DNA from 2 places in the Tistrella mobilis genome. Region 1 is predicted to be linked to the other one. Evidence: riboswitches for the same ligand, from Rfam matches in the RefSeq annotation. Region 1 holds a riboswitch; the other holds the start of a gene.

Region 1 (3,395 bases):
GGCGCGCCGGCTGGGTGATCTTCCCCGAGGGGATGTCCCGCATCTTCGAGAACCTCTCCCAGTACAACACCACCGGCGTCGCCACGTTCATCCAGCATGCCGCCATCGCAGCCCTGAACGAGGGCGACCCGGGGATAAGGGCACTGGTCACCCGCACCATGACTGCCCGGGACGTGCTGCTCGACGCCCTTGCCGCCATTCCCGAAGTGACCGTGGTGAAGCCGGATGGCGGCTTCTACCTGTTCTTCGGCGTGCGCGGCATGAACGACGCCTTCTCGACCGCCGTGCGCATCCTGCGAGAAGCCGGGGTCGGCCTTGCCCCCGGCTCCGCCTTCGGCCCCGGCGGCGATGGTTATCTGCGCCTGTGCTTCGCCATCGACCCGACGCTCGCCGCCGAGGCGGCCCGGAGGCTCGACGCCTTCTTTGCCGGCACCCGGGAGGGCTAACCCCGGCGACAGTCCCGGATGGCGTCGGCGATCCTCCGGGCCGCCGCCTCGGGGTCGGGCTGGCCGCAGATCGCCGAGACCACCGCCAGTCCCTCGGCGCCAGACGCCAGCACCGGCGCCACATGATCAGCCTTCAGCCCGCCGATCGCCACCGCCGGCACGGGCGACAGCGCCACCAGCCGGGCAAGGCCGTCGAAACCGGTCGGCGGCTCATGATCCGGCTTGGTCTGGGTCGCGAAGACGGGGCCCGCCCCCACATAGTCGACCACCGCCGGATCGACCGCCCGCACCACCGCCTCGGTCTCGACCGACAGGCCCAGGATCATCCGGGGCCCGATCCGGCGACGGGCCTCTGCCGCGGGCATGTCGCCCTGGCCGACATGCACTCCATGGGCACCGATCGCGACCGCAGCCTCGACGTCGTCATTCACGATCAGCGGTACGCCGGTGCCTTCCAGCACCGACATGAGCGCCCGGCCGGTCTCGATCAGCCCGGCCGTACCGGCTGTCTTGTCGCGCAGTTGAACGATCGTGGCCCCACCGGCAACGGCGGCGCGGGTGGTCTCCACCATCGACCGCACGCGGCAGAGATCGGGGTCGAGAACAAGATAGAGCGAGAGATCGAAACGCTTCATGCCGGCCGGATCCTTTCTCCCGCCTCGAGCGCCCGTGCTTCAAGACCATGCAGCGCATCCAGGAAGCGCATGGCGAAGGAGCCCGGGCCCTCTGCCCCCCGTTCCGCCGCCTCCCCTGCCGCCGCAAAGGTGGCGAGCGCTGCGACCGTCGCCTCGAACGGAGCATCGGCCGCCACCGCCGTGAAGGCGCCGACCAGACAGGTGAGCGAGCAGCCAAGCGCCGTCACCTTCGGCATCAGCGCCGACCCGCCCGAGATTCGGACCGCTTGTGCACCGTCGGTCACGAAATCGACCGGACCGGTCACCGCCACCACCGTTGCATGGCGTTGTGCCAGCCGCCGCGCGGCCTCTTCCGCCTGTTCCACCGGATCGCCTGCGTCGGCGCCCTGTCCGGCACTGGTGCCGCCATCGAGCGCGATGATCTCAGAGGCGTTGCCACGCACCACCGTCGGGCCGAGCGCCAGCAGCTCCGCCGCCACCCGCCGCCGGTAGCCGGTCGCGAAATGGGCGACGGGGTCCAGCACCCAGGGCCGTCCGGCCGCTGTCGCGCCCGCAATCGCCGCCTTCATGCCGCCGACCCAGCCGGGTGAGAGCGTACCGATATTGACGGTCAATGCGCCGGCGAGGCCTGCGAACTCACCCGCCTCTTCCTCGGCATGGACCATGGCCGGCGAGGCGCCGGCGGCGAGCAGCACATTGGCTGCCACGTTCATCGCGACGTAGTTGGTGATGCAATGTACCAGCGGAGCGCTCCGCTGCATGCGGGCGTGGAGTTCAGCGGCACCGGCGGTTCTTTGCGGGGTCATTCCGGTTCCTCCCTCTCGATCTTGATCGATCCGGCGCGGACCGGCAGAGAGAGGGAGAGGCTCAGAAACGCCGTCTCCCCTGCGCCGCAGGGGTTGCAGGAGCCGGCCATCCGCACCATCCCTCCGCCAGTATGAACTGGATCAGGTTCGTCGGGTCCCTGCGCTGCCTTGCGGCCCTGCAGAATCTCAGCCCCTTGTCGGGACACCCCTGGTGAGGTCTTCAGACTGCGCGCCGCCCGGGCACGGTGTCAACGTCGATCAGATCCGGGTCGACAGCCAGATCGCCATTCTGGAGCCCGCGCCGATCAGCGCCTTCATCGCCTTGTAGCCGGTCGCCTGTTCGGCGCCATGGGCGAGGCCCGTGTCTCGATGCTCCAGCTCTTCGGCCCGGAAACGTTCGATGGTATCGCGCAAAGGAGCCTCGTCGGGTCCCAGTGCCGCCGATTGGGCGCGGTAGTGGCGGTCGATCTCTTCCTCGACCGCAACCGTGCAGGCCATCGCCGCCCGCGGTCCCATGGCCGCGGTCACCGCCCCCAGTGCAAAACCCGCGGCATGCCAGACCGGCGACAGCAGGGTCGGCCGCACCCGGCGTTCCACCATCATCCGGTTGAAGGTCTCCAGATGGACCCGTTCCTGGTCGGCCATATGGCGGATGGTGGCGCCATGCGGACCCTTGCCCATCACCGCCAGCTGGCCGGCATAGATCCGGGCGGCACCGTATTCCCCCGCCTGATCGACCCGGATCATCCGTTCGACCAGGGTGCGGGCATCGGGATCGCCGGGCAGGACACGCGCGGCTGTGGGGCGGTCATTGCTGAGGCGGGGCTGGTCGGTCATCTGCAGGCGGTCTCCGGTCGGGGATCGTCCGGTGAGGGAGCGTCCGGTCGGCTTGTCAGCCATGCCTGAAGATACGCCGCGCGCCGCCCGCGGCAATACCCGCCAGCAGAACCGACAGCAGCGCATTCCATCCGGCCATGCTGATCCCCAGCAGCGACCAGGCGATATCGGTGCAGGCGGCACGTGGTGCGCCGGCGATGGCAGCCCGCAGGGACGCCAGGTCCTGGGCGCCGGCGGCCGTGCTCATCGAGCAGGCGGCGCTCGCCTCCACCCAGCCCTGCTCGACGCCAACATGATAAAGACCGATACCGCCGGTCATCAGCAGCAGCACCGTGATCAGCAGCAGCCCCCAGCCCTGCACCCGCCGCGAAGGCCCAAGCGCCGTCAGCGCGCCCGCAGCCACCGCCACGCCCAGATGCGGCCAACGCTGCTGCAGGCAGAGCACGCAGGGCTCCAGCCCGCCCAGGAACTGGAAGCTGAGGGCACCCCCCAGCAGGGCAAGGCTGGCCGCCCCCAGGAAAGGCAGCAGCGGATCGATCCCGCGGGCACGCAGGCGTGCCGCCATCAGATCGACGGGCTTGGTGAGCAGGGACATGGAGCGGGTTCTCTCCGGCATCTCGGACGGCGACACGGGCAGCCGGGCGGGCCATCCTGCGGCAAGGCCTGCGACC
Region 2 (3,395 bases), 1.2 Mb from region 1:
GGTCCGACGGATCGGCCGGGGCGATCATCTCCACCTCCAGCCCTTCCTCGGCGAAATAGCCCTTTTCCTGGGCGACCAGCAGGGGGGCGTGGTCGGGGTTCACATACCAGTCGAGCAGCAGGGTCAGCTTTTCGGCCGCCTGGACGGCCGGGGCGGCCAGGGTGGTGGCGGCAACCAGGGTGGCGGCCAGCACACGGCGCATGCCGCGCCGCGTGGGAACACGCTGCGTCATGGGGCATCTCCTCCGGGAGTGATGATATGGATGCGGGGTGTCAGCTTCGCTGGCCGCCGTCGAGCGCATCCGCCTGCCAGGGCATGGCGGCGCGCAGCGCCCGGTCGACCACGAGATAAAGAACCAGGGTCAGGACGACCAGCACGGCGAGGGCCGCGAACATCTGGTCGGTCTTCATCCGGCCGTTGGCATGCAGCATCAGATAGCCGAGGCCGGCGGAAGAGCCGACCCATTCGCCGACCACGGCCCCGATCGGCGCCACCGCGGCCGCGACCCGGAGCCCCGAGGCGAGGGCCGGCAGCGCGGCGGGCAGGCGGATGAGCAGCAGGCTGCGCCGGCGCGATGCGCCCATCACCCGGGCCATGTCGAGCCAGCCGGGCTCGGTGCGCCTCAGCCCGTCCAGAAAGGCGACGGCGACGGGAAAGAAGATGATCAGCGCGGCCATCACGATCTTGGGCGCATAGCCATAGCCGAACCAGAGGGTCAGCAGCGGGGCAAGCGCGAAGACCGGCAGGGCCTGGGCACCCACCATCACCGGCATCATCCAGCGACCGAGCCGGGGGGCGCCGGCGATCGCCAGTGCCGAGGTGACGCCGATGGCGGTACCGGCCCCGAGCCCCAGCGCGATTTCCAGTGCGGTAACCGCGGCGTGATCGGCCAGCAGCGCCCGATTGGTCCAGATCGCCTGCGCCACCTGATCGGGAGCGGGCAGCAGGAAGGGCGGAAGGTCCGTGGCGAGCACCGCCGCCCACCAGATCGCGATCAGCCCCGCAACCGCCACCAGACCGCGCCACCAGGCGCCCGAAGCCTGTCCGGTCATGACCGCACCTCCAGCACCGCCATCAACCGGGCGAGCCGGTCGCCCAGATCGGGGGCATCCACCGGGCGCGGCACCGGTCCGGGCGGCGCCGTGACTGCCATCGGCCGGGCCGGGTTGCCGGTCAGCACCACGATCTCGTCGCCCATGCGCAGCGCTTCCAGCGGATCATGGGTGACCAGCAGCACGGTGCGGCCGCGCAGCATGCGGCAGGCCAGATCCTGAAGCCCGTGGCGGGTGACGGCATCGAGCGCGCCGAAGGGTTCGTCCATCAGCACCACCGGCCGGTCTTCCATCAGCGTGCGGGCCAGGGCCACCCGCTGGCGCATGCCGCCCGAAAGAGCTGCGGGGCGAAGAGCGGCGGTGCCGGCCAGGCCCAGCCGGTCGAGCAGGTCGAGCGCCCGGGCACGATCGGCTCTCCGGCCACGCAGCCGGTCGCCCAGCGTGACATTGTCGATGACCCGCGCCCAGGGCATCAGCAGATCCTGCTGGGCCATCCAGGCGATCCGGCCATCGAGAGGCCGGCCGTCGGAGGCCGTGACCCGGCCGCGTTCCAGCCCCGCGACATCGAGGCCCGCGATCAGGCGCAGCAGCGTGGTCTTGCCCGAACCGCTGGCGCCGAGCAGCGCCGTGATACGGCCGGCGGTGATATCGAGGCTGAGCCCGTTGGTCACCAGCCGCCCGCCCGGGCGGATGGTGACATCGGCGAGATGCAGGGCAGGCGCCTGCACCCGGACCGCGGGCTCTGCGGTCAACGGATGGATGAGGGGACGAATGTCGTCGGGCATGGCATGCGCACTTGTTCCTCCGCCGGTGCGAACCGGATCAGGTTCAGGGGTCGTTCCGAACCGGGAACCTCTCAGCCGCCGCACCGCGGCTCCCCCCAAGTGAAGGCCGAACTATGCACCGGCGGTATCCAGGGTGCAAGATCCCATGGCGCACCTTGCGTCATGCGCGTGTTTTGGGGGGTATCGAGCGTTCCGGTTGCGCGCGACGCCGGGCCGGAGTATGACCGAAGACGCAGCCCGGCCGTCTTCCCGTTCGGATGACCCCGTCCGGAGGTCGGCCGCGGCGCAGGCTCCGCCACGTCCCCCGACCGCACCAAGCCGCGACGGCCGACGCGACGACCGCTTTCCGGGTGTATGTCCTGTACATCTCCGGGCAGGCAGGCGACGGTAACGGCCACGTGAGCCCCCGACGAGGAACGCGTATGCTGGACCAGGTCCTGAACCGGTGCCGTGCCGGCCACCGGGCATTGCTCTGTCTGCTGATCGCAACCATGATGCTGGCCGCAAACTGCGCCTGGGCGTGGCCGGCGGTGGCGGCGAGATCATGGCCGAGCGCGGTGATCCAGGCTCAGGCCCTGCCGGAACAGCCGCTGGAGCCGCTGGCGATCCGTCCGGCCGAGGGCGGCAAGGCGCGCATGTTCCGGGTGGAGGTCGCCCGATCGCACGAGGCGCGATCCATGGGGCTGATGTTCCGCTCCGATCTCGATGCCGATCGCGGCATGCTGTTCGTCTTCCCCGAAGGCAGCCAGCCGACCATGTGGATGCGCAACACCTATGTGCCGCTCGACATGCTGTTTCTGGACGCCGAGGGTGTGGTGGTCGACATCGCGGCCGATACCGTGCCGCTGACCGACACGCCCATCGGCTCCAAGCATGCCGCACGTGCGGTGCTGGAACTGAATGCCGGCACCGCCCGGCTGCTCGGCATCCGGCCGGGCGACACGGTGGTGCATGCGGAATTCCCGCTAGACTGATCGCCACGCCCCGAAAGAATGCCGGTGAAGGAGATGCCGGTGGAGATCTTCGACCTCGACCAGCTCAGATCCTATACCCTCGGTGACCGGGATCTCGAAGACGAGGTCTTCGGCCTGTTCGAGGCGGGGGCGTTGGACTATCTGGCGGCGCTGGATGCGGCTCTCGGGACCGGCGGCGAGCCCTGGCGGCGCGCGGCCCATGGCTTCAAAGGCTCCGCCGCCAATCTGGGAGCCAGGGCGCTGGCCGCCGAACTGGCCGCGGCCGAGCCGCTGGCGACGGCCGATGCCGCCGCCCGGGCGGCGGCGCTGCATGCCATCCGCCATCTTTTCGAGCACAGCCGGGCAGTGTTCCACAATCGGCCGTAATCCCGCCTCAGGTCCATAATCCCGCCTCAATCGCCTGATGCCCCGACATGCTCTTACCCCGGCGCGCGGAAGATGCCATATGCTGATCCGCGGCGGCGGCGCTGCGCCGCATTGCCACGGCGCCGTCGCGCCGCATCGTCTGTTTCAGGACCGCGACCATCCCGAGGACCCTGCCCATGCCGCCGCCCAAGCCGGCCGGAACCCGACGCTATCTGATC

Evidence for each region. A riboswitch is a leader RNA that binds a small molecule or an ion and turns the genes downstream of it on or off. The one in region 1 is predicted to bind thiamine pyrophosphate.
Region 2: another riboswitch for thiamine pyrophosphate. It lies ahead of P7L68_RS09495 (ABC transporter ATP-binding protein); the one in region 1 lies ahead of thiM (hydroxyethylthiazole kinase).

What each region holds. Positions count from the first base shown of each region.
Region 1 covers NZ_CP121017.1:4,521,220-4,524,614, forward strand. The annotation lists gene P7L68_RS25975 (pyridoxal phosphate-dependent aminotransferase) at 1-446, shown strand, start outside; gene thiE (thiamine phosphate synthase) at 443-1,081, opposite strand; gene thiM (hydroxyethylthiazole kinase) at 1,078-1,887, opposite strand; TPP riboswitch at 1,988-2,107, opposite strand; gene P7L68_RS25990 (demethoxyubiquinone hydroxylase family protein) at 2,146-2,724, opposite strand; gene P7L68_RS25995 (disulfide bond formation protein B) at 2,780-3,319, opposite strand.
Region 2 covers NZ_CP121017.1:814,693-818,087, forward strand. The annotation lists gene P7L68_RS09485 (ABC transporter substrate-binding protein) at 1-232, opposite strand, end outside; gene P7L68_RS09490 (ABC transporter permease) at 273-1,052, opposite strand; gene P7L68_RS09495 (ABC transporter ATP-binding protein) at 1,049-1,837, opposite strand; TPP riboswitch at 1,835-1,943, opposite strand; gene P7L68_RS09500 (DUF192 domain-containing protein) at 2,260-2,811, shown strand; gene P7L68_RS09505 (Hpt domain-containing protein) at 2,851-3,177, shown strand; gene P7L68_RS09510 (hypothetical protein) at 3,354-3,395, shown strand, end outside.